One region of the Leucobacter sp. USHLN154 genome, then DNA from elsewhere that is predicted to be linked to it. Evidence: predicted binding sites of a transcription regulator. Region 1 holds the regulator's gene; the other holds the start of a gene.
What was found. The regulator HspR, encoded in region 1, represses chaperone genes until heat shock. The targets are predictions, from matches to a motif close to AAGTTGAGTCNNNNNGACTCAACTT.

Region 1 (14,499 bases):
ACGGGGACGCCGGGTGGGGGATGCGCGTAGAGCAGCTTCGCCAGAATGCCGTGCGCAGCGAGCGAACTCACCAGGACGACGCTGCGCATCACGAAGCCGGAGCGGTGGGGCGACGGATCGATCCCGACCAACGCATACGTGTAGATGTATCCGGCAGCCAGAACGTGGAGCATCACGAGCAGATGCACCAGCACGTCCCGCTGCATCAGCTCGTACAGCGGTGTGCGGTACAGCACCCACAACCCGCCCACGTTCAGTGCGGCGGCGACGACCGGATGCGTCAGCACGCGCGCGAGCGGGCTGCGGAGCAACCAGCTCAGACGCCGAGCCGGAGCGACGCTCAGGGTCCGCAGCGCCAACGTCATGGGCGCGGAGAGCACCAGCAGGAGGGGTGCGGCCATGCCGACCAGCAGATGGGCCGCCATGTGCGCGACGAATGACTCGTGCGCGGCTGCGGCGAGCGGTCCGATGAAGCCGGCCGCTGCGGCGAGCACGCCGGCGATCCAGAACACCGTGCGGAACCACGGCCATGATCGTCCGCGCTGCCGACCGATCGCGGTCGCGGCGAGGTAGACGGCAATGGCGACCAGCACCGGGAGCAGAGCGATGAGGTCGGAGCTGACACCGCTCGACGGGGAACCGTGCGTGTGTGCGGGGATCACGGTGCTCCGCCTGCGATTGTGCAGGTGATTGGGTCACCTGCTCGCGCCAGTGCGCTCGCCCAGCGGGGTCGGTGCAGGGGGCGTGAACTCATGCCCAGAGGCTACGTGCGAGTGGGTGTACTGAGAGGAGGGTTGACTTCCTCAGCTTCCGAACGTGCGCGTGAGTCGCACGACGAGCAACCCGATCGCCATCAGCAGGCCCAGGTAGCTCAAGACCAGACCGATGATCGCGGTCCATACGAGGGGCCCTGAGCGGAGGATCGCCTGATGGCCGACGGCGACGCCACCGCAACTCAACCCGAGAAGGATCACGTACGTGGTCACATCGCCCGCCTGCACGAACAGGTACAGGATGCAGAGGAGACCGAGCGCGAGCGCGATCAGATGCCGCACGCGGTGATCCTGCTGCGAACCGGTCATGCATTCGAGCCTACAGTTCGCTCGGAACGCGCGTGACGCGCGTTCTCTATCGAGCCCGAGGGTTTCAGCTGAGCGCGAGGCGTCACGCCCGTTCCGAACCCGCGCTCTCGGCGCGAACCCTCCCGTTCGGCGCTACTGACCTGACGCGCCGCTCACGCGAGCCCTTCTGGTACGTCGGTCTTCGAGGGCGGCGCTGACGACCCCCGCGATGGAGAGGATGATGCCACGGCGGCGTTCTCCGGCTCTTTCCGGGCGGCGGCGCTCGTATCGCTGCAACTCCGGCGTCAGTTCTTGCGGTCTCGCATCCAGTTGACGAGCACGACGATGCCGAGGAGTGCGAGGCCGAGCCCGAGGATCATGCGGCAACGGTAACAGGCGAACGCGAGAAGCTGATCGCCGAAGCTCGCTCACGCTGCAGCGTCGTTCGCGAACGTCGTCGACTCGCGTTCGTCAGCTCAGCGGAGATGCGGAGTTCCGACGACGCTCGCCCTGCTCCTCGGAATGCTTGCGGAGGGCGGAGAGCGTGGCGCCGCGGACGATCACCCAGAGCAGGCCGAGCCAGACGAGGCTTCCGATGATCGAGGCGACGACAGTGAGGACCATGATCGTGTCGATACTGGGAAGGAAGGGGTTCGGCTGCGGCTGCATGCGGCCAGCCTACCCAGCCGCCAGCCGGCAACCGCAGCCGATGCTTCTCACTCCTGTAGATGGCAGGTGCCGCCCGGCGACGTCGGGCGGCACACGGCCTACTTGCCCATCTTCAGCGTGTTCGCTGCGGCCTGGTTCTTGTCGCGCTTCGCCTGCTTCTTCTCTTTCGCAGTCGAAGCGGCAGGCTTCTTGGCGGCCTTCTGGCCTTTGTCTTTGGACATGATGATGCCTCTTTTCCGGGTGCGACCACCCTGACCCGACCATAGCCCACCCGGGCGCGGAGGTCACGGACGAGGAATGGGCGACGGAACCCCCGTTGCTCGGACGGGGCTCGAAGGAACCGGGAAAACGAAGAACGGGCCCAATCGTGGAGGAAAGGGCCCGTTCAGAGGGGATGACGGGAATCGAACCCGCGCTATCAGCTTGGGAAGCTGAAGTTCTACCATTGAACTACATCCCCGATACGGAATCACGAGGATTCCGACTCACCCACCGTAGCAGAAAGTGGCTGAGTACTCGGCACCGCCGCTACTGGCAGACGGCGGCCTTCGCGAGCGCTTCGGTCTGCTCCTCGGCGCTCCACGTCAGTTCCGGCGCGACGCCCTGCGCTTGTGCGAGCGAGGCGAGTTGGAACGCGAGCGACTTCGCGAAGCCCGCCCCCGCCGAGGAGTTGTTGAGCGAGACGACGACGGAGAAGCCGCTGTCGGGGTCGCTGTAGGCGGCGGTGAGGGTGCCGGTGATGGCCCCGCTCCGGCCGTACAGCGGCCCGACCTTCTCCACGCCGAAGCTCCAGAGGCGACCGTCCATGGCGATCTCCTCGGTGGGTTCGCCGTTCTCGTCGCGCTCGGGGTTCTTGGTCGGGAAGGCCTCGGTGACGACTCCGGCACTCTCCCCGCCGAAGGTGCCGCTGAGGTACCCGTCGTAGAAGTTCTTGAGGTCGGTGACGGTCGTGACCGTCGCTCCCGCTCCCGCGAGCATCGAGGGTGACACCTCGGCTACCTCGACCGGTTCGGCGTCGCAGACTGCCTTGCCACCGCTCGAGGGATAGGTGAGGCCCTGCAGCGTGTCACCGGAGATCGTGGTGCTGTTCAGGGCGGGGAAGTACGTCGATCCCATATTCGCGTCGGAGAAGACGTGATCGCGCAGCAGGTCGGGAATCTCGAGCCCGGTCTTCACCTTCAGGGCGCGGGCGAGGAGCACGAGGTTCGAGTCCGACTGGTGGAAGTCGAGCCCCGGCCACGATTCGGGTGACCGCGAGAGCCCCTGCGCGAGCAGCTCCTGCTCGGCCCACGGCCGCGTCGGGTTGTTCGCGAAGATGTCGGCGAAGCCGCTCTTGTAGTCGGCGATGCCGGACCGCATCTCGCAGAGCTGCCGGTACGTGACGTCTTCGATGCCGGACTGGCGGGTCAGATCCTCCGACACCTTCCCATCCAGATCGATCGTTCCCTCATCGACGAGGTCGAGCATGAGTGCGCACATGACCGGCTGGGTCGCCTGTGCTCCGCGGATGCTGACGGAGCCGTCGACCCCGCTGTCGCCGTACCCGCGCAGATACTCGCTTCCATCGTTGCCCCAGACGCCGACGACGGCTTCGGTCGAACCGCTCTGCTGCATGGCCGACGCGATGGCGTCATCGATGCCGCTCGCGAGTGCCGGGTCGACGGTGTTGACGTCGGCGGAACTGGTCACCGAATCGCCGTCGGTGCATGCCGTGAGACCGAGTGCGGCGACGACGATGGCCCCGACGGCCAGCAGGCGGGTGCGAGGGGCAAAGCGCGGAATCAAATTCGACCGCCAATCTCGAAGGTGAATTGGACACAGAACACACGGGAGTCTACTGCGTGCGACTGGGAAGTTTGGCGCCGGGTAGGGCGAAGTGAGGCGACCCTTACTAGACTGACGTGGTGACGAATTTTTCGGATGACGTGATCTCGGGCGTGACCCGGCACATGAACGGCGACCATATGGCCGACAACCTCCTGATCGCGCGTGCTTTCGGGTACCCCGGCGCCACCTCGAGCACCATGGTGGGCGTGACCGGCGCCTCCGGCCGATGGCTCGTGACGGATGCCGAGGGAGAGCACGAACTGTCGGTCGAATGGCCCGGCGGCCCGATCACGGAGCGACCGGAGATCCGGCGCGAGGTCGTCGCGCTCTACACCGCGGCGTGCGCGAAGCTCGGTGTGCCGGCGCGCGACGAGCACGGCGCGCAACCGCAGAGCGACGCTGCTGATGCGTCCGTCGACGCGCCAGCCGCAGCGCCAGAGGACCGGCCGTTCTCAGTCGTCATCCGTGAGAGCTCGTGGTCGGATCACTCCGACAGCGAGGGGGCGACGTTCATGGAAGACATCATGCGCGGCAAGGGGTCGCTGCAGGACTACATCGATCTCGTCGCACAGCATTACTTCATGTACGAAGCCCTCGAGGCTGCCGCTGATCAGGTCGCCGCAGACCCGCGCTTCGCCGGTTTCCATTCGCCGTCGCTCGTGCGTCTGCCAGCACTCGAGGCGGACCTCGTGCACCTCATCGGCGCCGACTGGCGCGAGCAGATCGTCGCCGTTCCTGCAACGCTCGAGTATGCGGCGCGCATGCGGGAGGTCGCGGCTGAGGGCTGGGCGGCCGGCGTGGTCGCGCATCACTACACGCGGTATCTCGGCGACCTCTCGGGCGGGCAGTACATCGCGAAGCGCGTCGCGAAGCAGCACGATCTGCCGAGCGCCGGCATCGCGTTCTACGACTTCTCCGAGCTGGGCGATCTCGCCGACTTCAAGAATCAGTACCGGGCGGCCCTCGATGTTCTCGGCGAGCAACTCGACGAGGCCGAGCGCGCCCGCATGCTCGACGAGGTGCGCGCGGCGTACGCATTCAATACGGCGGTTTTCCGCGACCTGGGCCAGGCGAAGCTCGCGGTGGCGTAGTCCCCGTCACGCGATGCAGGCTCTGGGGATCGGGCGGAGCCCGGTCCCCGCACGCGTACTGTCCTTGCGGCGAGTTCTTCCGCTCAGACGGACTCTTCTTTGCCACGCATGAACCGGACGACATTGGGGTCGACGATGACGTCGCGCGGCTGCAGCGGACGCTGCAGGTACAGGCCGTCGAGTGAGCGCACGCGGCTCAACGCCACATACGTCTGACCCGCGCTGAAGGCTCTGGGTCCGAGATCGACGACCGCTGCGTCGTAGGTGTGTCCCTGCGACTTGTGCACGGTGACCGCCCAGGCGAGGCGCAGCGGAAACTGCTCGAACTCAGCCACTACCTCTTTCTCGAGTTTCTTCGTCTCGGCGTCGTACCGGTAGCGGTACCGCTCCCAGACCATCGGTTCGACCTCGAACTCCTCGCGATCCACCTCGACCCACACGGTCCCGTCGACGCGCGAGACGGTGCCGATCGTGCCGTTCACCCAGCGTCCGTCCGAGTCGTTCCGCAGGAACATCACCTGCGCTCCCGGTTTCAGCTCGAGCACCTCGTCGGCAGGGTAGGTGTTCTCGCGGAACTCGCCGTTGATCTCGGCGACCGCGCGAAGCGATGAGCCGGTGATCTCGGAGAGGCGCTGGGCGTTCAGGCGATTCACCGTGGCGTTCGTCGTGGCGAGGGTGATGACGTCGCGCGGGGCTGGCCGCGCGCCCGCCGAGTTCAGCTCGTGCGCCTGATCCTCAGTCACGACCCCGTGGCGCACCGCGCCGAGAATCTGTTTGAAACGGTCGTCGCGCTGACGGTGCACCTCGAGCAGTTCGATGGTCGAGAGCGGCGTCGATGTCCACACGTTGGCGTCGAAGAACCACAGCGAGCGGTACGTGTCCGCGAAGTAGGCGCGCTCGTGGGGGTCGCGCGGAGGCACGGGCGGCAATTGGTAGGGATCGCCGAACATGATGATCTGCGCGCCGCCGAACGGATCGTGCTTCTTGCCGCGCGCGAGGCGCAGCGATCGGTCGATCGCGTCCATCAGGTCGGCCGACACCATGGAGATCTCGTCGATGACGAGGGTGTCGATCGCGGCGAGCATCTTCTTGAGCTCAGCGGGCTGATCCAGCTCGTGGTCCGCGATGATGCCGGTGGGCAGCCGGAGCAGCGAGTGGATCGTCTGCCCGCCGACGTTGAGCGCGGCCACGCCGGTGGGGGCGCATACCGCGATGATCTTGCTCGTGTTCCACGAGAGGTGGTTCAGGATGGTCGACTTGCCGGTGCCGGCGCGGCCGGTGATGAACAGGTGCTCGCGGGTGTGCTCGATGCGTTCGTAGACGGCGAGCTGCTCGGCGGAAAGTTCAGGACGGGCCACCCGAACAGGCTACTGCCCCAGGGCCCGTGCTGCGCCCCTCACCTGGGGGCGCGCACCGGAAGCAGCAGCAGGAGCCCGATGAGCAGCACGGCTCCGATGCCGATGATGCCGAAGATGGTCGCGCCCCCGATCGCGATCGCGATGGTGAAGCCCGCGGGTGCCAGGAACGAGACCGCGCGGCCGGTGGTGGCGTAGAGGCCGAAGATCTCTCCTTCTCGGCCCGGCGGAATGAGCCGGGCGAGGAACGAGCGGCTCGCCGACTGCACCGGTCCGACGAAGATGCAGAGCAGGAGACCGAAGATCCAGAACACCCACGTGCCCGAGTCGTGCAGCGCGAAGACGAGCATGGCGCAGATGACCATGAGCACGATCGACCAGACCATGACGCGCTTCGCCCCCAGCTGATCCTCGAAGAAGCCGACGAGGATCGTCGCCAGCCCCGCGACGACGTTCGCCGCGATGGCGAAGAGGATCACGGTCGTGTTGTCGAACCCGAAGCTCCGCGCGGCGATCACTCCGCCGAACGTGAAGACTCCTGCGAGCCCGTCGCGGAACACGGCGCTCGCGATGAGGAAGTGCAGGGTGTGCCGCGCATCGCGCCAGAGGCCGGCGACGCTGCGGAACACGTCGGCGTATGCGCGCAGGAACCAGCGTCCCTTGCTCTCGGGGTGAGCGGCCGCCGGGATCTCGGGCACCGCGAAGAAGACGGGGATCGCGAAGACGGCGAACCACGCGGCGGCGAGGAGCATGGCGATGCGCACGTTCCAGGCGCCATCCGAGGTGACGCCGAACCAGCCGACCTCGGGGAAGATGAACCCGACGAGGATGAGGGCGAGCAGTACGATCCCGCCGAGGTACCCCATGCCCCAGCCCAGGCCCGAGATCTTGCCGACGTTGCCGTTGTTCGCGATCTGCCCCAGCATCGCGTTGTAGCTGACGCTCGCGAACTCGAAGGCGACGTTGCCGATCGCGAGCAGCACGAGGCCGAAGATCAAGAACTGCTCCTCCGGGGCCACGAGCACCATCAGCAGGGTGGAGACGACGACGATGCCGGTGTTGATGCCGAGCCAGGTCTTCCGGCGTCCCGCTTGGTCGGTGAGGCGCCCGATCACCGGCGCGAACAGCGCGACGACGATGCCGGCGACGAGCAACGCGATCCCGAGCTCGGCCGAGACCCGCTCTTCCGGGCCGAACGGGGCGCTCGTGATGTAGACGCTGAAGACGAAGGTCGTGACGACCGCGTTGAACGATGCCGACCCCCAGTCCCACAGTGACCAGGCGAACACGGTTCGCTTCTTCACGGAGGCGGGGGCGGCTGGGCCCGACGCGGCGGGGGCCGGCAGCACGTGGTCGCTCATGGGATTCAGCGTAGCCCCGTCACGGCTCGGGGTGAGGAGCTTCGCTGCCGTTCATGGCTCCGTCATCTTCCGTTGGTTCCCTGGTGCGCGCTTCCGCTCCGCCGTAGGCTCGGGCCGGAGGCGCAGGAGCTTCCCTGGCCCGAGGAGCCAGAATGCCCATCCAGCACACCGTCGTTTTCCGCCTCATCCACGCCAGCGGGTCTTCCGAGGAGGCGGAGTTCTTGGAGTCGGCGGCGCGTGATCTCGCGCAGATTCCCGGCGTGAACGGGTTCACCGTGCAGCGCCAGATCAGTCCGAAGAGCGGCCTGGAATGGCAGTTCTCCATGGTGTTCCTCGACGAGAGCGCGTTCCGCGCCTACAACGACCATCCGGCTCACGTCGAGTTCGTGCGGGCGAGGTGGGCTGTCGAGGTCGCCGAATTCCAGGAGTACGACTTCGTCGTGCAGGTGAGCTCGGACGAGCGCTGAGACGTTCGCACTTCTCATTCTGAGAGTTGAGTGGGATCGACTCAAGTTTTGCCGTGCAGACTTGACCTTCGCTGAGCGGCGAGTAAACTTGAGTCCAACAGGCTCAACATCGTGAGCACTCGCGCTCTCGTGCGAGTCGGCGGTGACGAGCAGTCTCCGGCCAGGCGCTTCGTCTGGTCGATCCGATCGACAGAAGGAGCACATATGTCACGCGCAGTAGGCATCGACCTCGGCACCACGAACTCGGTGGTCTCCGTACTCGAAGGTGGCGAGCCCACCGTGATCGCGAACGCCGAAGGCCTTCGCACCACGCCCTCGATCGTCGCGTTCACGAAGGACGGGGAGGTGCTCGTCGGCGAGACCGCGAAGCGCCAGGCCGTCACGAACGTCGACCGCACGCTCTCCTCGGTCAAGCGCCACATGGGCACCGACTGGAAGACCGACGAGATCGACGGCAAGCGCTACACCGCGCAGGAGATCAGCGCGCGCACGCTGCAGAAGCTGAAGCGCGACGCCGAGACCTACTTGGGCGACAAGGTGACCGACGCGGTCATCACCGTTCCGGCTTACTTCAACGACGCAGAGCGTCAGGCGACGAAGGAAGCCGGCGAGATCGCAGGGCTCAACGTGCTCCGCATCATCAACGAGCCGACCGCTGCGGCGCTCGCGTACGGCCTCGACAAGGGCAAAGAGGACGAGCTGATCCTCGTCTTCGACCTGGGCGGCGGCACGTTCGACGTGTCCCTGCTCGAGGTGGGCAAGGATGACGACTTCTCGACGATCCAGGTGCGCGCCACGGCCGGTGACAACCGCCTCGGCGGCGACGACTGGGACCAACGGATCGTGCAGTGGCTGATCCAGCAGTTCAAGTCCTCGACCGGTGTCGACGTGGCGAAGGACAAGATCGCGCTCCAGCGTTTGAAGGAGGCGGCGGAGCAGGCCAAGAAGGAGCTCTCGAACTCGACGAGCACCCAGATCCAGCTCCCGTACCTCTCGCTCACCGAGAACGGTCCGGCGAACCTCGATGAGACGCTCTCCCGCGCCAAGTTCGAGGAACTCACCAAGGATCTGCTCGAGCGCACCCGCAAGCCGTTCCAGGACGTCATCGCCGAAGCCGGTGTGAAGGTGTCCGACATCGCGCACGTCGTGCTCGTCGGCGGATCGACCCGTATGCCCGCCGTGACGGAACTGGTGAAGTCGCTCACCGGCGGCAAGGAGCCGAACAAGAGCGTGAACCCGGACGAGGTCGTCGCCGTGGGCGCCGCACTGCAGGCCGGCGTGCTGAAGGGGGAGCGCAAGGACGTTCTGCTCATCGACGTGACTCCGCTCTCGCTCGGTATCGAGACCAAGGGCGGCATCATGACGAAGCTCATCGACCGCAACACCGCGATCCCGACGAAGCGCAGCGAGACGTTCACGACGGCGGAAGACAACCAGCCCTCCGTCGCCATCCAGGTCTTCCAGGGCGAGCGCGAGTTCACCCGCGACAACAAGAACCTCGGAACGTTCGAACTCACCGGTATCGCCCCGGCCCCGCGCGGCGTGCCCCAGGTCGAGGTGACCTTCGACATCGACGCCAACGGCATCGTGCAGGTCTCCGCGAAGGACAAGGGCACCGGCAAGGAGCAGACGATCACGATCTCCGGCGGCTCGACGCTCTCGAAGGAGGACATCGAACGCATGGTGCGCGAAGCCGAGGAGCACGCTGCTGAAGACAAGCAGCGACGCGAAGCGGCAGAGGTGCGCAACAACGCGGAGCAGCTCGCCTACTCGGTCGAGAAGCTCATCTCCGAGAACGACGACAAGCTGCCCGAGGATGTGAAGACCGAAGTGCAGGGAGATCTCGACGCGCTGAAGCAGGCGCTCGCCGGTGACGACGACGAAGCAGTGAAGAACGCTTCGGAGAAGCTCGGCCAGAGCCAGACGAAGCTCGGCGAGGCGATCTACGCGGCCGCGCAGGCCGAGTCTCCTGCTGAAGGCGGCGCCGATGCAACGTCGAACGACGATGACGTGGTGGACGCCGAAGTTGTTGAAGACGACGAGGAGAAGAAGTAACCATGGCGAACGAGGAACAGCGCACGCCCGGGGAAGACCCGAACGCTGACGAGGTTCCTGCTCAGGAGCCGGAGTCGCAGGACTCCGGCTCCTCGCCCCAGCCCGATCTCACGGTCGATGACATTCTGGGAGCGGAGCAGAGCGACGCCGCAGCGGACGCCGACGCGGCGAACGAGGCAGCGGCGGGGAACGAGGCGGACAACCCGTATCTCGATGATCTGCGGAGGCTGACGGCCGAGTACGCCAACTATCGGAAGCGCACGGAGTCGAATGCGGCTGTCGAGAAGCAGCGGGCGATCGCAGCGGCGGTCTCCCCGATGCTGACGGTGCTCGACGATCTGGATCGCGCTGAGAAGCACGGCGATCTGGCAGAGGGCACGGCGTTCGCAACGATCGCCCAGAAGATTCGCGGAACGTTCGAGCGCATCGGCGTGCAGAGCTTCGGTGAAACGGGTGAAGTGTTCGACCCGCAGATCCACGAGGCCATTGCGCAGGTTCCGGTTCCCGGCACCGAGCAGCACACGGTGCTCGACGTCATCGAGCGCGGATATCGCATCGGCGAGGTCGAACTGCGCCCCGCCAAGGTCGCGGTGGCGGTGGGAGCGGATGGCTAGTCAGGATTGGCTCGATAAAGACTTCTACCAGCTTCTCGGCGTCTCGAAAGACGTCGGCGACGCCGAGCTGAAGAAGACCTACCGCAAGCTCGCGCGCAAGTACCACCCGGATTCCAACCCGGGTGACGCGGTTGCCGAGGCGAAATTCAAGGAGATCAGCGAGGCGTACTCGGTGCTCTCCGACCCCGAGCAGCGCGCCGAGTACGATCAGATCCGCGCGATGGGCGCCGGCGGTGCCCGCTTCACCGCGGGTGGCGGCGGAAACCAGGGCTTCGAGGACGTCTTCGGCGGCATGTTCGGCGGAGGCGGGCGCAACACCCATTTCCAGTCGGGCGGCCCTCAGGGCTTCGAAGACATCTTCGGAGGCATGTTCGGCGGAGCTCCACCGCGCGGGCCGCAGTCCGGGCGTGACATCCAGGCCACGACGACCCTCGACTTCGAGACGGCGGTGCAGGGTAAGACGGTCACGTTGCAGGCCTCGACCGGTTCGGTCAAGGTGAAGATCCCTGCAGGGGTCTCCGACGGCCAGAAGATCAAAGTGCGCGGCAAGGGCGAACCGAGCCCCACGGGCGGACCAGCGGGAGACATCATTCTCACCGTGAGCGTGCGCAAGCACCCCGTGTTCGAGCGCGACGGCCAGAACCTCCGCGTGAAGCTGCCGGTGACGTTCTCCGAAGCGGCGCTGGGGGCGACGGTCGAAGTGCCGACACTCGGTGGCGCTCCGGTGAAGCTCAAGGTGCAGCCCGGCACGCCGAGCGGCCGCGTGCTTCGCGTCAAGGGGCGCGGAGTGTCGAGCTCGAAGGGCACCGGCGACCTTCTCGCCGAGGTGCAGATCGTGGTTCCCTCGCATCTGTCGCCAGAGGCGAAGGCGGCGCTCGAAGCGTTCCGCGACGTCGAACCGCAGGAGAACCCGCGAGCCGATCTCCTGGCTCGCGCGAAGGGATAATCTCCTCTCATTGAGCGAGGAGCGCAGTGCCGGCCGTGCGGCCCGCACTGCGCTCCTCGACGAGCCACACGAAAGCAGGTCAGCATCATGGCGAATCCGCAACTGGACCGTTTCACGCCGGTATTCGCCATTGCCGCGGCCGCAGAGCTCGCCGAGATGCACCCCCAGACCCTGCGGCAGTACGACCGCATCGGACTCGTCTCACCGCAGCGCACCCGCGGGAACACCAGGCGGTACTCGCTGCACGACGTGGCCAGGTTGCGAGAGGTCGCGCGTCTCTCCGCAGAAGGGCTCAGCCTCGAGGGCATCCGCCGCGTGCTCGAGCTCGAAGACCAGGTGCGCCGTCTCGAGGATCGCGTGCGCGACCTCGAACGCGCACTGACGGAGGAACGACTGCAGCGCCCCGACCGCCGCGTCTTCGCGGCCGGATCCGCCGGGGGAGAAGTGGTCACCCTCCGTCGCGGCACACGCATGCGGCGCAACGCCGAGGTCGTCGTGTGGCAGCCGTGAGTCCGCACGATACCGATGATCGACTCGAGGCCCTGTTCGCGCAGCTGACGCGCGAACCTGATTTCGACGCGCCGGAGCTGCAAGCGTTCGATGCCGCCGACCAGCTCATCCTCCGCACCGCGGCCGACGACTTGGCCGACCATCCATTCGAGGTCCCCTTGGGAGTCGACGACGTCGTCGTCATCGGCGACCGCCATGGCGCACTCACCCTCGGAGCCGCGACCGTGTTCGGAGTCGCGGGGATCCGGACCCATCAGGACCCGCTGCTCGGAGAGCGCGCCCTGGCTCAGAACGCCCGGCGCATGCAGTTGGCGGGCCGGTACACGAACCACGGGCTCGATGCCGCTGCGCTGACGGGGGCACGGGTCGTGCTCGTGCAGCTGCCGCGCGGCCTCGACGCGCTCGCCGAGGTGTCTCGGGCGATCGCGCGCTGGGCGGACCCGGAGGTGCGCGTCTTCGCCGGCGGTCGCGTGAAGCACATGACGCGCGCGATGAATGACGTGCTCGCTCGCGATTTCGCGGAAGTCTCGGCAGGTCTCGGCTGGCGCAAGTCGCGCGTGCTCCGCGCGGCAGGGCCCCGAGTGCCGGCGACGACGGAGAGCGCGTTCCCGAGGTGGGGCGCCGATCCAGATCTCGACTTCTCGCTCGCGGCCTTCGGCGCGACATTCGGCGGCCCGGTGCTCGACCACGGCAGCAGGCTGCTCCTCACCACGCTCGCCGACACGCAGCGGCAACCCGCCACGATCGTCGATCTGGGATGCGGCAACGGTGTGCTCGCCGTGTCGGCCGCGCGCCGCTTCCCCGAGGCGCGCGTGCTGGCGACCGATCAGTCCACGGCGGCCGTCGCGGCCACCCGCCTCACGGCCCAGGCGGCGGGGGTGGCGGATCGCATCGCCGTCGAGCGTTCCGACGCGCTCGAGGCGGTGCCCGATGCGTGGGCGGACCTGATCGTGCTCAACCCGCCGTTCCACACCGGCGCCACGGTGCACGCCGGAGTCGGTCATCGCCTCATCCGCGCGTGCCGCCGTGCGCTCGCGCCAGGCGGGGAACTGCGGCTCGTCTTCAACTCGCATCTCGGGTACCGGCCGCTCGTCGAGCGAGAGGTGGGGCCGACGCGGCAGCTCGCGCGCAATGCCGTCTTCACGGTGCTGTCGGCGACGCGCGAATCCTGACCGGGACAAGGCCGACGCGGCGCTGCGCGCGGAGGGCGCCGGAGCGCGGCGCCGCGTGAAGCCGGCGGCGCGCGGTGCTGAGAGTACTGTGGAACCGATATGACGAATTCGGCTCCGGCGTTCCTCTGGCGGCTGGCCCCGAGCATCTACGGGCCGTCGGTGCTCTTCTCATTGGGCGAGTACGCGATTCTGCCGCTCGTCGCCGTCATCGCGGTCGAGATGGGCGCGAGCATCGCGCTCGCCGGGGTGATCGCCTCCGCGGCCGTCGTCGGGCAGGTGCTCGGCAGCCTTCCGGCGAGCTGGGTGGTCTCACGAGCCGGTGAACGCGCGGCGATGCTGCTCGCCGCCGCCGTCGCCCTGCTCGGCTGTCTCGGGGTCGCCTTCGCCCCGACTCCAGCGCTGCTCGGCGCAGCCGTGCTCGTCATCGGGTTCGCCGCCGCCTCGTTCGGGCTCGCGCGGCACGCGTTCATGACGACGCGCGTTCCGCTGCACTTCCGGGCTCGGGCCCTGTCGCTGCTTGGCGGAACGAACCGGCTGGGGCGGTTCATCGGCCCGTTCCTCGCCGCGGCCATGATCGCCGCGACCGGCGATCCGGAGGCCCCGGTCTGGGCGTTCGCCGCCTGCCTGGTGCTCGCCGCGGCGCTCATCGCCTGGGCGCCCGATCCCGAACGCGCAGCGCCTGATCCTGAACGCACAGCGCCCGACGACATCGCCGATCGAAGCGCGCGCAGCACCGCGTCGCGCACCGTCCCCAGTGAATCCCGCCCGGGAGTGCTCGGAGCGGTGCGCGACGGCGGGGCGGCGCTCCTGCGCATCGGAGGCGCCTCCGCGATCCTCTCCGGCATGCGGTCGATCAAAGACGTGCTGCTCCCGCTCTGGGGAGTGTCGATCGGACTCGACGCGACGCAGGTCGCGCTGGTCGTCGGCATCTCAGGTACCGTCGACTTCCTCTTCTTCTACACGAGCGGCCAGATCATGGATCGCTTCGGCCGCCTGTGGGCCAGCCTCCCTGCGATGGTCGTGATGGCGATCGGGTTCCTCGTGCTCGCGGGCACGCACGACCTGCCGGGAGCCGGCGTCTGGCTGCTCGTGATCGCGATCGTGGTCGGTCTCGGAAACGGCCTGTCGAGCGGCATCAACATGACGCTGGGCGCCGACCTCGCGCCCGCCGACCATCCGGCGCCGTTTCTCGCGGCATGGCGCACGCTGACCGACTTCGGCGGCGCTGTCGCGCCCCTCGCCGTCTCCGGGCTCGCCGCCGTATCGCTGCCCGTCGCGAGTGTCGCCGCCGGGCTGCTCGCGGTCGCCGGCGCCGTCGGATTCGGGCGATGGATTCCGCGGTATCTGCCGCACGTCGGTCGGCGCCCGCCG
Region 2 (14,499 bases), on a different contig from region 1:
ACCGGAAGAGATGCCGGATCGCGGAAGTTACGGTACTGTAAACGCAGAGCGCAAGCTTTGTAACGACATTAGTTCAATTACACGATGGAGTGCAGCTATGTTGAAATCACGTTTCGGGCGTTGGTCGAAGATCGGCCTCGCAGGCCTCGCGGGCGTCGGAGCACTGGCCCTCGCTGCGTGCGGTACTCCCGCCGGCGCCGGCGGCGGTGCTGCAGGTGGTGGCGGCGGCGGTGGCGTCGACGAAGAAGAGATCAAGGTTGCACTCGTCACGCACGCCGCACCGGGCGACACCTTCTGGGACACCATCCGCTCGGGGGCCGAGAACGCCGCCGAACGCAATAACGTCGAGCTGCTCTACAGCTCTGATCCCGACGGTGCGCGCCAGGCTCAGCTCGTGCAGCAGGCAGTCGACCAGGGCGTGGACGGCATCGTCGTGACGCTCGCGAAGTCGGACGCCATGGCGGGCGAAGTGCAGAAGGCCGTCGACGCGGGCATCCCCGTCTTCAGCATCAACGCGGGCGAGGAAGCCTACAAAGACCTCGGAGTGCTCGCGCACTTCGGGCAGAACGAGTTCATCGCAGGCCAGGCGGCTGGCGAGCAGTTCAACGACGCCGGCCTGAAGAAGGCCGTCTGCGTCATCCAGGAGCAGGGGCACGTCGGCCTCGAAGCCCGCTGCGAGGGGCTCGCGGACACCTTCGAGGGCACGTCGGAAGTGCTCTACGTGCAGGGCACCGACATGACCAACGTCGCCTCGACCATCACGTCGAAGCTGCAGACCAACTCCGACATCGACGCGGTGCTCACCCTCGGAGCACCCTTCGCGATGACCGCGATGGACTCGATCGCCGACGCCGGCAGCAGCGCGACGCTCGCCACGACCGACCTCAACGCCGATGTCTACACGGCGATCAAGGACGGCACGATCCTCTTCGGCATCGATCAGCAGCCGTTCGTGCAGGGATACTCCGCCGTTGAAGCAGTGCGCCTCTACACCGAGGGCGGATACGTGCTCGGTGGCGGCCAGGCCGTGCTGACCGGACCCACCGTCGTCAACGCCGAAAACGCCGACAGCGTCTCCGCGCAGTTCGAGGGCAGCGGCGACGACGAGTCGGCAGAGTAAGAGAAGGGTCGCGCCGGAAGGTCGAATCCATGAGTACAGCAACCGCACCCAAGCTCGATGAGCGCGTCGCCTCTGGCAACCTGTTCACCAGGTTCTTCACGAAGCCCGAGGCGGGCGCCACCGCAGCCGCACTGGTACTCGCGATCATGTTCGCCGTGGTCGCCCCCCAGTTCACTCAGCCGAGCTCGATCGCGACGATCCTGTACGGCGCCTCGACCGTCGGCATCATGGCGGTCGGCGTATCGCTCCTGATGATCGGCGGCGAGGTCGACCTGTCGGCGGGTGTCGGCGTCATCTCGGCGGCGCTCTCGTCGTCCCTCTTCATGTACTGGTTCGGGGGGAACGTCTGGGTCGGAGCGATCGTCGGCCTGGTGTTCTCGCTGCTGATCGGGCTGCTCAACGGTTGGCTGCTGACGAAGACGAAGCTCTCGAGCTTCATCATCACGCTCGCGACCTTCTTCATGCTGACCGGCCTCAACCTCGGCGTGACGCGCGCGCTCACGGGCGGCGTCGCAGCCCCCTCCATCGCGCAGTGGCCCGGGTTCGCCTCCGCGGAAGCGGTGTTCGCGGCCGACATCCCCGTCTTCGGCGTCAACGTCAAGATCACGGTCTTCTACTGGATCATCCTCGTGCTCATCGCGACCTGGATCCTGCAGCGCACCAAGGTCGGCAACTGGATCTTCTCGTCGGGCGGCGCCCCCGACGCGGCTCGCGCCGTGGGCGTCCCCGTCGTGAAGACGAAGATCGGCCTCTACATGGGCGTCAGCTTCTGCGCGTGGCTGCTCGGCATGCACCAGCTCTTCGCATTCAAGACGGTGCAGTCGGGTGAGGGCATCGGCAACGAGTTCCTCTACATCATCGCGGCCGTCGTCGGCGGCTGCCTCATGACCGGCGGATACGGCTCGGCGATCGGCGGCGCGATCGGCGCACTGATCTACGGCATGGCGCTCAAGGGCGTCGTGTACGCGGAGTGGAATCCGGACTGGCTGAAGTTCTTCCTCGGCGCCATGCTCCTCGGAGCCACCGTGCTGAACTTCACGCTGCAGCGCCGCGCGGCGCGAGGAGGGAAAAAGTGAACGCCACATCGACAGCCGCCGCTCCGGCGACGGCCACGGCAACCGCGAAGGCGCCGCTCGTCGAGCTGCGCGACGCCGAGAAGCGGTACGGCAACATCATCGCGCTCCGCGACGTCAGCCTGCAGGTGGCGAGCGGCGAGGTGATGTGCGTGCTCGGCGACAACGGCGCCGGCAAGTCCACGCTCATCAAGATCATCGCAGGGCTCCATCAGCACACCGCCGGCGAGTACCTCGTCGAGGGCGAACCGGTGAAGTTCAACTCGCCGCGCGAGGCGCTGAACCGGGGCATCGCCACCGTGTATCAGGATCTCGCGGTCGCGCCCCTCATGCCGGTCTGGCGCAACTTCTTCCTCGGGTCGGAGCAGACGAAGGGCTGGGGTCCGTTCCAGCGGCTCGACGTCGACTTCATGCGCAAGACGGCGAAGCAGGAGCTGCTCGACATGGGCATCGATCTGCGCGACGTGGATCAGCCGATCGGCACCCTCTCGGGCGGCGAGCGCCAGTGCGTGGCCATTGCGCGAGCCGTGTACTTCGGCGCGAAGGTGCTGATCCTCGACGAGCCGACCGCCGCGCTCGGCGTGAAGCAGTCGGGTGTGGTGCTGCGCTACATCATCCAGGCGCGCGATCGCGGCCTCGGCGTGATCTTCATCACCCACAATCCGCACCACGCCTACCCGGTGGGCGATCGCTTCCTGCTGCTGAAGCGCGGACAGAGCATCGGGTACCACGAGAAATCCGCGATCTCGCTCGAGGAGCTCACCGGACTCATGGCCGGCGGCGCGGAGCTCGAGCAGCTGGTCCACGAACTGCGGGATGTCGGCACGAGCACCGACGCGGTGCGCACGATCCGCGATGAGATCGAGGGCGACGCCGCGGCGGGCGTGGGACGCGTGCAGGTGACCGAGGCCGTCACCGTCGTCCCCGGCGAGTACGCGGACGACGAGGACGACGGGGAGGACGCCCCAGGGCGTTCACGCCGCTGAGCGTCTCTCGGTTCCGCGAGGGCGGGCGCGCGATCCGGATGAGGATCGGGCGCCCGTTCTGCATCCCGGGGGCGCACCGGCCGCCCCCGCTGCACCGGCGCCCCCCGCACCGAGATCGAGCTCGAGTGCTGAGCACGAGGGATTCGGGCGGCGGGATTCGCTCGGGTTCGGCGGACACCCTCGGTCCCACGGGACTGTTGACACCGCAGCCACCATGTCCGTACAATTTGGACCGGTCCAGAATCAAGTCCAGAGTCAGGATCACTCCGGTCGACAGTCGAGGATCCCAGACCCGGGCCCGGCCCCCGGCCGGCCCCACAGTGAGAACCGGTGCACGGCACCACGAAGACGAAACGAGCGAAGATGCGGACACGTGCAGACGGCACCACCGAGATCGGGGTGGGCCTCATCAGCGTCGGGTGGATGGGCCAGCTGCACAGCCGCGCCTACGCCAACCTCAAGTACGCGTACCCGGATCTCGGGCTCGCACCCCGCCTGGTGCACGCGGCGGACCCGGCGCCGGCGCGTACGGATGAGGCGGTGCGCGTGCTCGGGTACGAGCGGGCTTCGGCGGACTACCACGATGTGCTGAACGATCCAGACGTCGACGTCGTGTCGATCTGCGCCCCGAACTTCCTGCACTCGGAGATCGGCATCGCGGCGGCCCGGGCCGGCAAGCACTTCTGGATCGAGAAGCCGGTCGGCCGCGGCGAGCACGAGACCCGCGCGGTCGCGGACGCGGCCAAGGAGGCCGGCGTCGTCACGTCGATCGGGTTCAACTATCGCCATGCCCCCGCGATCGAGTACCTGCGCGAACTCGTGGCCGAGGGCAGGCTCGGGCGCATCACGAATGTCCGCGGGCAGATGTTCGCGGATTACTCGGCCGACCCGCGCGGCGCCCTGTCGTGGCGCTTCGTGCGGGGGCTGGCGGGCAACGGCGTTCTGGGCGACCTCATGGGCCACCTGGTCGATCTCGTCCAGTACACGCTCGGCCCGATCGGCGAGGTCAGCGCAGTCACCTCGACGGTGTACGCCGAGCGCCCCGAGCTTCCGATGGGCACGGGAACCCACTTCGCGCTGATCGAGAACGGCGACATAAAACCGGTCGAGAACGAGGACTACGCCGGGATGCTCGTGCGAGTCGCGGACGGGGCTCCGGCGGCGCACGCCGTCGGCACCCTCGAGGCCTCCCGGGTCTCGGTGGGCCCTCGCGCGAGCTACGGCATCGAGGTCTACGGCACGGGCGGCTCGGCGCACTGGGACTTCGAGCGCATGAACGAGCTGCACCTCTCGGGCGGTCTGGGCGCGGAGAACCAGGGGTACACGCGCGTCATGGCCCGGCCGGGGATGGGTGATTTCAACCGCTTCCAGCCGGGAGCGGGGACCTCGATGGGATACGACGACCTCAAGGTGATCGAGGCCAAGAAGTTCCTCCAGGCGGTGCTCGGGCGCGAGGCCATCAACTCGAATATTCAGGATGCGCTCTCGGCGGCCCAGGTGGTCTCGGCGGCCGAGCGATCGGCCGAGACGCGCACCTGGCAGTCGAGCACGCCGGTCGAGGGCACGACCGCGGCCGGCGCCTGATCCTCATCCACTCGCACTGCACCGACGAAGGAGTCGCACATGGCACATCGCGCACGCATCGCAGCCGCCCCCATCAGCTGGGGCGTCATCGAGGTCCCGGATTGGGGGCTGCAGTTGGAGCGGGAGCGCGTGCTCTCCGAGATGGTGTCGCTCGGGATCACGGCGACCGAGTTCGGGCCGGAAGGGTTTCTGCCCGATGCTCCGGCCGAGCGCGCCGCAGCGCTCGCCGCAGCGGGCCTCGAAGCCGTCGGCGGGTTCTTCCCGGTCGTGCTGCACCGGGCGGCGGTGGATCCGCTGCCGGCGATCGAGCGCGAACTCGAGGCGTACGTCGCCTCCGGCGCCACGACGCTCGTGCTCTCGGCGGTGACGGGAGCGGAAGGGTATGACGGTGCGATCGAGTTGAGCGACCCGGAATGGGTCACGCTGCTCGCCAACCTCGATCGTGCGCACGATGCCGCCGCCGCCGTCGGGGTGGTGGCGACCCTGCACCCCCATCTCGGCACGGTGGTCGAGGCCCCGAATGCGGTGGAGCGCGTGATCGCAGGCTCCCGCATCGGCCTGTGCCTCGATACGGGCCATTACACGCTCGGCGGCGGCGATCCGGTCGCCTTCGTGGAGCAGTACGCGGACCGCATCGTGCACGCGCACCTGAAGGATGTGAGTCTCGCCGTCGCCGCGCGGGTGCGAGCCGGAGAGATCGACTACCGCGAGGGGGTGCGCCAGGGCATGTATCGGTCACTCGGCGCCGGCGACGCGCGCATCGTGGAGATCGTCCGCGCGCTGCGCGGCGTGGGGTATGCCGGATGGTACGTGGTGGAGCAGGATACGGTCATCGAGCACGAAGCTGACGCGGTGGCGGCGTTCGACAGTGCGCGCCGCAGCGTCGCCTGCCTGCGCGAGGCGCTCGGCGCGACCGACATCCCGGAGGCGTCATGAGTGCGCCGCTGCGCATCGGCATGCTGGGCGCGTCGCGCATCGCCGAGGAGTCGATCATCGCGGCGACGGCGGAGACCGGTGACATTCGTGCCGCTGTCGCGGCGCGGGATCCCGAGCGCGCTCGTCACTACGCCGCCGAACGGGGCTTCTCGGCGGCAGCCGAGAGCTACGCGTCCCTCATCGAAGACGACTCGCTCGACCTCGTCTACATCGGCCTTCCCAACGGGCTGCACGCCGAGTGGGCGGCACGAGCGCTCGAAGCCGGACGCAATGTGCTCGTCGAGAAGCCGTTCGCGGCGAACCTCGCAGAATTCGATCGCGTCGCCGCCAGACTCGAGCGCTCGGCCGGCTGGGCGTGGGAGGCATTCCACTACGCCGATCATCCGGCCATGCATCGCCTCATCGGTCACGTGCGCGAGGGCGCGATCGGGGAGATCCGCGGTGTCGACGTGCATATGGACATGCCGGCGCCCGCGCTGCGCGACCCGCGATGGAGCTTCGATCTCGCCGGCGGCACGCTGATGGATCTCGGGTGCTACGCGCTGCACGCCCTGCTCCTGCTCGGAGATCAGCTCGGAGGAGAGCTCGGGGGTGTGCGTCTGCCGACTGCGCCGCCGCTCACCCTCGACTTCGCGCGGGCTGAGGGGCACACGGGTGACGCGAGGGTCGATGCGACGGTCGTCGCCGGATTGGAGCTCGGAGGCGTGCCCGTGTCGATGCACACGAGCATGGCGAGCGACGAATGGAACTTCGGGCTCCGAGTGCACGGAAGCCTGGGCGAGGTCGTGCTGCCGAACTTCGTGAAACCCCAGGAGGACGGGCGCCTCATCGTGCGCACGACGACGGGAGCCGGCGTCGAAGAGCGTTCGGAGCATTTGGGCGCCTCGTCGTCGTACACCCATCAACTGCGCCGCATTCGGTCAGCGGTGCGCAGCGGTGAGCGATCGCGCGTCGGCCTCGAGCGCTCCCGTCGTACGATGGCCCTCATCGACGAGGCGTACACGGCGGCGGGCCTGCCGCTTCGGCCGGGCCGCCTCGCCTCCTGATCGCTGCGTCGGCGGATCGGAAGCTTCCCGAGTCCGCGCGTCCCGGTTCGCGCGTGACGCTGTGGGGCGCCCGAACGGCGCCCCACAGCGTCACGCGGCGTGCGTACGGTGCCGGATCAGTGGGTCAGGGACTTCTGAGTGTCGCTCTCGACGTGCTCGGACTGACCCTGCACGGCGATCTTGCGCGGCTTCGCCTGCTCGCTCACGGGGATCACGACGCTGAGCACGCCGTTGTCGTACGAGGCGGAGATGCCGGCGATGTCGACGCCCTGCCCGACGCTGAACTGCCGCAGATAGGTGCCGGAGGGGCGCTCACGCGTGAGCCACTTCGAGCCTTCTGCCACGTCGGCGGTGCGCTGCGCGCGGATTGTCAGGAGCTGGCCGTCGACATCGACGTCGATCGAGCCCGGGTCGACGCCGGGCAGATCGGCGTTCAAGACGTACCGCTCGTGGTCGCGCTGGAGGTCGACCGGCATCTGGCGCGGACCGGAGCGCGCTTGCTGGAGCGCTCCTGCGGCCCAGCGATCCAGCTCGCTGAAGGGATCGAATGTCATTGCCATGATGATTTTCTCCTTCCAGTGAAACTTGAGTGGAGGTCACTCAATGTGCATATAAATTAGCACTCGGTACCTGAGAGTGCTAATGAAGCTCGCTGCAAGATCTCTGAAAATCGCGGTCTGCCGGCAGTCGCGGTCGAGTTGCCGAGAGGGGCGCGACGGCGCACTCACGGGGACGTGAGCTGCGCCGCGAGTTGCAGCAACTGCGACTCGGAGCCGATCCTGCCGATGAGTTGCACCCCCATTGCGTGCCCGTTCGGCAGCCGCATCACCGGCACAGCGACCGCGGGCAGCCCTGAGACGTTCACCATCGACGTGAAGGGAGCCCACTCGCACTGCAGCCGGTAGTCGTCATCCGGATGCATCGACGTGAAGGCGCCGACGCGCGGGGGGAGCATCGTGAGTCCGGGAGTGAGGACGGCATCGTAGGCGCCCCACTGCTGTCGCGCGTCTGCGGCGAAATCGCGCAGCCGTGCCCCTGCGCGCTCATGCGCCTCGACGGTTCGTGCGCGGGCGCGCTCGCGGAAGAGGCTGGTGAGCGGCATCAGGCGTGCAGCGGCATCGGGAGCGAGCGCCAGACGCGAGAGGCCCGCCGTCCACGAGGTCGTGAACGCCTCGGGGTACTCGGGGTCGTAGGCGAAGGTCGCCTCATCCATGCGGTGACCGCGGGCGGCGAGGCGCTCCCTGGCCGCCTCGAACGCGCAGCCTGATTCGGCACTGAGCGCGATCGGATACACCGATGCGAACGGCGAGGCCGCAGAGTACGCGATGCGGAGTCCGGTGAGCTCATCGGCGGCGCGCACGGCCGCCAAGGCTGGCTCCCCCGTCGCGCCGCGCTGCGCATCGAAGAGCATCGCCGCGTCGGCCGGATCCCGGGCCAAGGGGCCGCTCACCGTCAACCGCGGCGCACCGAACTCGTCGTGCAGGGAGGGAGCGGCCGCGGCCAGATCCCCTGGCACCGCGCCGAGACCCGGCTTGAGTCCGACGAGACCGCAGGCGAGCGCTGGGATGCGGATCGAACCGCCGCCATCCGTTCCCGGACCCATGGGGATGAGATCGGCCGCGACCGCAGCCGCGCTCCCGCCGGAGGATCCACCCGGAGTGCGCGAGGGGTCGAGCGGATTGCGCGCGGGTGGCGCGATGGCGTTCTCGGAGTAACCGGTCAGGCCGAGCTCCGACACCTGCGTCTTCCCGAGCGGAATCGCGCCGGCCGCGCGCAGCATCGCGACTCCCGGAGCGTCGGCGGTGGCCACGCGGTGGCGAAGGGCGGCGCTGCCGCGGGTCGTCGCCATTCCGGCGACCTCTACGAGGTCCTTGACGGCGATGGGCAGCCCATGGAGACGAGGCAGCGTCGAGCGTTCCGAGCGTGATGTCGCCGCGAATCGCGCGTCGGCTGCCGTCGCGTCCGTGTGAGCCTGGTCGCCGATGACCGCGAGGAATGCTCCGAGTTCGTGGTGCGCCTCGATGCGGCGCAGATACCGTTCGGCCACCTCGCGCGCGGAGACGTCGCCGCGGCGGAGCGCGTCGCGCCATGCCAGCGCGGTCTCCGCCGTCGCGTCTTCCATCCGCCCAGCTTACGAGCGCCAGCGCCGGGAATGCGCGTCGAAGCGCGTCCGTTCCTCCGAGGTGCCTGGTGCCGGCGCAGCGAGGACCCGTTCCCGGCGTGGGGTGTATAGTGATACTCGTTCTCATTAGAAAGTGTGTCATGACTCAGAAGCCCCGCTCCGTGAAACCCGCCGTTCTCGCCGCCGCAGCACTCGCATCGCTCCTGGCACTCACCGCCTGCAGCGGCGGCGCCAATGCCGACGACGGCGGCGACGCCGGGCTCAAGGTCGTCGCGACCACGACGCAGCTGACCGACTTCGCGAGCGAAGTGGGGGGCGACGACATCGAGCTCACCGGCCTGCTCGCCCCGAACGCCTCGGCGCACCACTTCGACCCGAGCCCCGCCGATCTGCTGGCGCTCGGGGAGGCCGACGTGCTGATCGTGAACGGGGCCGACCTCGAGAGCTTCGTCGACGATGCGGTGGATGCCTCCGGCTTCGACGGCACCATCATCACGGCGGCCGATGGCATCGACCTCGACGAGGCGAAGCACATCACCGCCGAGGGCGCCGCAACGGACGAGCACGAGCACGAGCACGCTGGCGATGCCGAGCACGCTGACGAAGCGGATCACGACCACGATCACGCGGATGAGGCCGAGCACGACCACGATCACGGCGACGTGAACCCGCACATCTGGACGTCGCCGAAGAACGCCGTCGGCATGGTGACGGAGATCGCCGACGGACTCGCAGCGGCGGACGCGGATCACGCGGGCGACTACGAGCAGCGCGCCGCGTCGTACACCGAGCGTCTGCAAGAGCTCGACACGTGGATCGCCGCGCAGTTCGAACGGGTGCCGGCAGACGAGCGGGTGCTCGTGAGCGGCCACGATTCGCTCCGGTACTACCTGCATGACTACGGGATCGAGTTCGCCGGGTCGATCCTGCCCAGCTTCGAAGACAACGCCGAGCCGAGCGCCGCCGAAATCGACGCGCTCGTCGCCTCCATCGAAGAGCACGGCGTGCGAGCGGTATTCGTCGAGTCGTCGATGAGCCCGAAGCTCGCGCAGACGATCGCCGACGAGGCGGGCGTCGAGGTCGTCGACTCCGAGAACCTCTACGCGGATTCGCTGGGCGCACCCGACAGCGATGGAGCGACCTACATCGGCGCGACGGTGCACAACACGGAACTCATTCTCGACGCGTGGGGCGCCCAGGTGGATGCGGTGCCCGATAGTCTGCAGGGATGACGGCCGCACGCGACGCAGCAGCATCTGATCCCGGCGACGCGCAGCACTGCGCAGCCCCGGAGCCGATGCAGGCAGGCGGGGCCGACGGGGGTGCCGAGAGAGGCGCGCTCGCAGCCTCCGATGCGGCGTTGGTGCTCGAAGGGGCAGCCTTCGGATACCACGGGACGTCGCGGGTCGAGGGCCTGACGCTCGCGGTTCCCGTGGGCGCTGCGGTCGCGCTGATCGGACCGAACGGCTCGGGCAAATCGACACTGCTGCGCGGCATCCTGGGGCTGGCCGAACTCACCGGCGGTTCGATCCGGGTGCTCGGCGAGACTCCGGATCGTGCCAGGCGCCGCATCGGGTCCTTGCCGCAGGCGGACACCCGCGATGCGACGCTTCCGGTCACGCTCCGCCAGGTCGTGACCATGGGTCTCTACCGCTCGCGCGGAGCACTGCGCCCGATCGGCCGAACCGGCCGCGAGGCGGTCTCTCGGGCGCTCGAACGCGTGGGTCTCTCCGCCTGGGCGTCGCGCCGTTTCGGCGAGCTCTCGGGCGGTCAGCAGCAGCGGGGCATTCTCGCGCGGGCGCTCGTCTCCGACCCGCGGCTCCTCCTCCTCGACGAACCCTTCAACGGGCTCGATCGGGAGAACCGCGACGTGCTGCTGCGTCTCGTGAGAGAGCTGCGAGCAGAGGGGCGCACGATCATCGTGTCGACGCACGATCTGGAGATCGCTCAGGAGGCGTGCTCCCACGCGCTGCTGCTCGCGAGCGGTCACCACCCGAATCAGCCGGGCCATCCGGCGGCGTACGGTCCCGTCGAACAGGCGCTCACCCTCGACGCGGTGCAGCACGCGTTCCAGGACACGACGGTGGAACTCGATCACCACACCGTGACGACGACGCGGGAGACCGAGTGATGCCGTCGGTGCTGTCGCCCGCCTTCCACCTCATGCTGCTCGGTCCGATCGACATCTTCTCACTGCCGTTCATGTGGCGCGCCCTGGTCACCGTCGCGATCCTCGCGGTCGCGGCCGGCATCGTCGGGCTCTTCATCAGCTTTCGGGAACTCGAGTTCGTGAGCGACGGTCTCGTGCACTCCGTGTTTCCCGGCCTCGTCGTCGGCTCCGCGATCGGCGGCTCCGCCGGTCTGCTCCCGGGAGCGGTGGTCGCCGCGATCCTCGCAGCCGTGCTCTTCACCGTCATCGAGCATCGGGGCGGCGTCGGGGCCGACGCGGCGATCGCGGTGGTGCTCACCGGGCTCTTCAGCCTCGGCGTGGTGCTCGTGTCGAAGCAGGAGGGCTACGTCTCGGAACTCAAGGAACTGCTGTTCGGGCGTCTCCTCACGGTGACCGAGACGCAGCTCTGGCAGATCCTCATCGTCGCGATCGTCGCGGTCGCGGTCGTGGGCCTCACCTGGCGCGCGCAGTTCTTCCGCTCGTTCGACGCCGCCGGGGCTGAGGCCGCGGGGTTCCGGGTGCTGCGCGCCGACCTCGCACTCTCGGTCGCCGTCGCGCTGCTCGTCGTCGCCGGAGTGCAGGCGCTGGGCGTGCTCATGGTCATCGCACTGCTCACCGTTCCGATGGCCGCGGCGCGACTGCTCACGCGCGGATTCGCGCTGCTCATCCCCGTCGCGATCCTGCTTCCCCTCGGGGCGGGCATCGCGGGGCTGTGGCTCTCATTCGAGTGGTCGACGTCGCTGGGGGCGACGGTGTCTCCGGGGGCTGTCGTGGTGCTCCTGCTCGTCGCCGCCTACGTGGTCGCGGCACTGATCCGCGGAGGTGCCGCGGCCCTGCGGAGGTCGGTCGCGGCATGAGTTATTTCGCACTCGCGTCGCTCGAACTCGTGCTGCTCGGCCTGCTCTCCGGAGTCGCCGGCACGCTGATCGTGCTGCGCCGGCGCTCGTTCTTCGCCGTGGCGCTCAGCCACGCGACCTTTCCGGGCGGCGTGGTGTTCGCGCTGGCCGGGTGGAACCTGCTGATCGGCCAGGCGCTCTTCGCAGCCGTGCTCGTGCTCGCCATGACGGTGCTGGCCCGCATTCCCGGACAGGGCCGTCAGGTCACGAGCGGAGTGGTGCTCTCGTTCGGCTTCGCGCTCGGCACGCTGCTCGCCGCACTGAACCCCGGGCTCGGCGTACCGGTCGAGGCATTGCTCGTGGGCTCGCCGCTCGGGGTGAGCCTCACCGACGTCGTCGTGACCGCGAGCGTGCTGGTCGCAGCCCTCGTGCTCGTCGCGGTGTTCGGGCGCCGCATGCTCTTCCACACGTTCGACCCGGTCGGCTTCGCCGCGGCCGGCTTCCGCAGCTGGCCGATCGAGCTCGCCGTGACCGGAGTGATCGCCGCATCGGTCGTCGTCGCGATGCCTGCGGTCGGTGCGATCCTCGGCGTCGCGGTGCTCATCGCCCCTGCCGCGGCTGCGCGCGCGCTGACTCAGCGGCTCGAGTGGATACCGGTGATCTCGGCCGTGCTGGGGATCGCGGGGGGTCTGATCGGATTGTGGATCTCGAGGGAGTTCTCGATCGCGGCGGGTGGATCGGTCGGGCTCGTGCTCACCGCGATGTTCCTCATCTGCGCGGCATGGGGCGCCCGGAAGGTGTCAGCTCGGTAACGATTGCGTCACCGATTCGGGCATTCCTCGAGAACGCTCGGCACTTCGGTGCGCATCTTCGAGCGTTCTGGCCGATCATCAGGCGTTTTCCCTCACCCTAACCAGCTTTGTGGCAGTGGCACAAGAACTAGCACCGCGAGCCGCTCTGTTTGTACGATCGCAGCATGGGAGACACGACAGCGGTCAGAGTGGTCCGCGACGATCGGGAGCCGCTCGTCATCATCGATTCGGTGAACAAGCACTACGGCGATCTGCATGTGCTGAACAACATCAACACGCAGGTGGGCCGTGGCGAGGTGGTCGTCGTGCTCGGGCCCTCGGGCTCCGGAAAATCGACGCTCTGCCGCGCAATCAATCGCCTTGAGACGATCGACTCTGGCACGATCTCGATCGACGGCCAGCCGCTTCCCGAAGAAGGGAACGGGCTCGCCACGCTGCGCGCCGACGTCGGCATGGTGTTCCAGCAGTTCAACCTGTTCGCGCACAAGTCGATCCTGCAGAACGTCACCCTCGGTCCGATGAAGGTCCGCGGGCTCTCTCGCAAGGATGCGGAGGAGAAGGCGATGGCGCTGCTCGAACGCGTCGGCATCGCCAATCAGGCGCAGAAGCTGCCCTCGCAGCTCTCCGGCGGCCAGCAGCAGCGCGTCGCCATCGCCCGCTCGCTCGCGATGGACCCGAAGCTCATCCTGCTCGACGAGCCGACCTCGGCACTCGATCCCGAGATGATCAACGAAGTGCTCGACGTGATGATCGGGCTGGCCAACGACGGGATGACGATGTTGGTGGTGACGCACGAGATGGGCTTCGCCCGGCGCGCGGCCGATCGCATCATCTTCATGGCGGATGGCCAGATCGTCGAAGAGGCGACACCCGAGCAGTTCTTCACCGACCCGAAGACGTCGCGATCGCAAGACTTCCTGTCGAAGATCCTGGGCCACTGACTCGTCCCCCCCGCAACGAATTCGACGCCGCTGGCCGCAGGCCGACAGCGTCACCGCGCCCCAACTCACCGAAGAGAAAGCAGAAATGATGCGAATTGCTCAGTACGGAGCCGTCCTCGCCGCAGCAGGACTCCTGGCCCTCACCGCTTGCGCCTCCGGCTCGCCGAACGACGCCGGCGAGGAATCGTCGGCGCCGGCGCCGGCGGAGGACGTCAGCTTCGAAGACGGCACGACCATGGCGAAGCTGAATGAAGCCGGCAAGATCACGATCGGCACGAAGTACGACCAGCCGCTCTTCGGCCTGATGAACCCCACCACGAACTCCCCCGAGGGCTTCGATGTCGAGATGGGCAAGATCATCGCCGCGAAGCTCGGCATCTCGGAAGACCAGATCGAGTGGAAGGAAGCGGTCTCCGCGAACCGCGAGCCCTTCATCGAGAACGGCGAGGTCGACCTCGTCATCGCCACGTACACGATCAACGACGACCGCAAGAAGGTCATCGACTTCGGCGGCCCCTACTACACCGCGGGTCAGGATCTCCTCGTGCTCTCGGGCAACCCCGACGGCATCACGGGCATCGACGATGTGAAGGGCGAGAAGGTCTGCTCGGTCACCGGTTCGACCTCCGAGGAGAACCTGAAGGAGGCCGGCGTCGAGGTCCTCGCCACGGACACCTACTCCAACTGCCTCGAGCCGCTTCGTTCGGGTGAGGTCGTCGCAGTGTCGACCGACAACGTGATCCTCGCCGGCCTCGCCGACCAGAACGAGGGCGAGTTCGAGGTCGTCGAGAACCCGTTCACCGAGGAGCCCTACGGCATCGGGCTCATGAAGGGCGACGACGAGTTCCGCGCCTTCGTGAACGACACGCTCGA

Region 2: WFH23_RS08985 (Hsp20/alpha crystallin family protein) is a predicted target of HspR. The motif match lies at 7,328-7,352, and genes of this name have one in related genera.

Annotation. Positions count from the first base shown of each region.
Region 1 is NZ_JBBCXF010000006.1:141,630-156,128, forward strand. It holds gene WFH23_RS12090 (cytochrome c oxidase assembly protein) at 1-662, opposite strand, end outside; gene WFH23_RS12095 (hypothetical protein) at 804-1,082, opposite strand; gene WFH23_RS12100 (hypothetical protein) at 1,533-1,730, opposite strand; gene WFH23_RS12105 (hypothetical protein) at 1,829-1,951, opposite strand; tRNA gene WFH23_RS12110 (tRNA-Gly) at 2,120-2,190, opposite strand; gene WFH23_RS12115 (serine hydrolase domain-containing protein) at 2,259-3,515, opposite strand; gene WFH23_RS12120 (biliverdin-producing heme oxygenase) at 3,635-4,648, shown strand; gene WFH23_RS12125 (AAA family ATPase) at 4,732-6,006, opposite strand; gene WFH23_RS12130 (MFS transporter) at 6,045-7,364, opposite strand; gene WFH23_RS12135 (Dabb family protein) at 7,517-7,831, shown strand; gene dnaK (molecular chaperone DnaK) at 8,036-9,886, shown strand; gene WFH23_RS12145 (nucleotide exchange factor GrpE) at 9,889-10,500, shown strand; gene WFH23_RS12150 (DnaJ C-terminal domain-containing protein) at 10,493-11,446, shown strand; gene WFH23_RS12155 (heat shock protein transcriptional repressor HspR) at 11,534-11,956, shown strand; gene WFH23_RS12160 (class I SAM-dependent methyltransferase) at 11,953-13,128, shown strand; gene WFH23_RS12165 (MFS transporter) at 13,228-14,499, shown strand, end outside.
Region 2 is NZ_JBBCXF010000004.1:206,243-220,741, forward strand. It holds gene WFH23_RS08955 (sugar ABC transporter substrate-binding protein) at 98-1,120, shown strand; gene WFH23_RS08960 (ABC transporter permease) at 1,150-2,196, shown strand; gene WFH23_RS08965 (ATP-binding cassette domain-containing protein) at 2,193-3,179, shown strand; gene WFH23_RS08970 (Gfo/Idh/MocA family protein) at 3,543-4,763, shown strand; gene WFH23_RS08975 (sugar phosphate isomerase/epimerase family protein) at 4,803-5,699, shown strand; gene WFH23_RS08980 (Gfo/Idh/MocA family protein) at 5,696-6,745, shown strand; gene WFH23_RS08985 (Hsp20/alpha crystallin family protein) at 6,862-7,305, opposite strand; gene WFH23_RS08990 (amidase) at 7,470-8,867, opposite strand; gene WFH23_RS08995 (metal ABC transporter substrate-binding protein) at 9,008-10,099, shown strand; gene WFH23_RS09000 (metal ABC transporter ATP-binding protein) at 10,096-10,998, shown strand; gene WFH23_RS09005 (metal ABC transporter permease) at 10,998-11,894, shown strand; gene WFH23_RS09010 (metal ABC transporter permease) at 11,891-12,685, shown strand; gene WFH23_RS09015 (amino acid ABC transporter ATP-binding protein) at 12,850-13,626, shown strand; gene WFH23_RS09020 (glutamate ABC transporter substrate-binding protein) at 13,715-14,499, shown strand, end outside.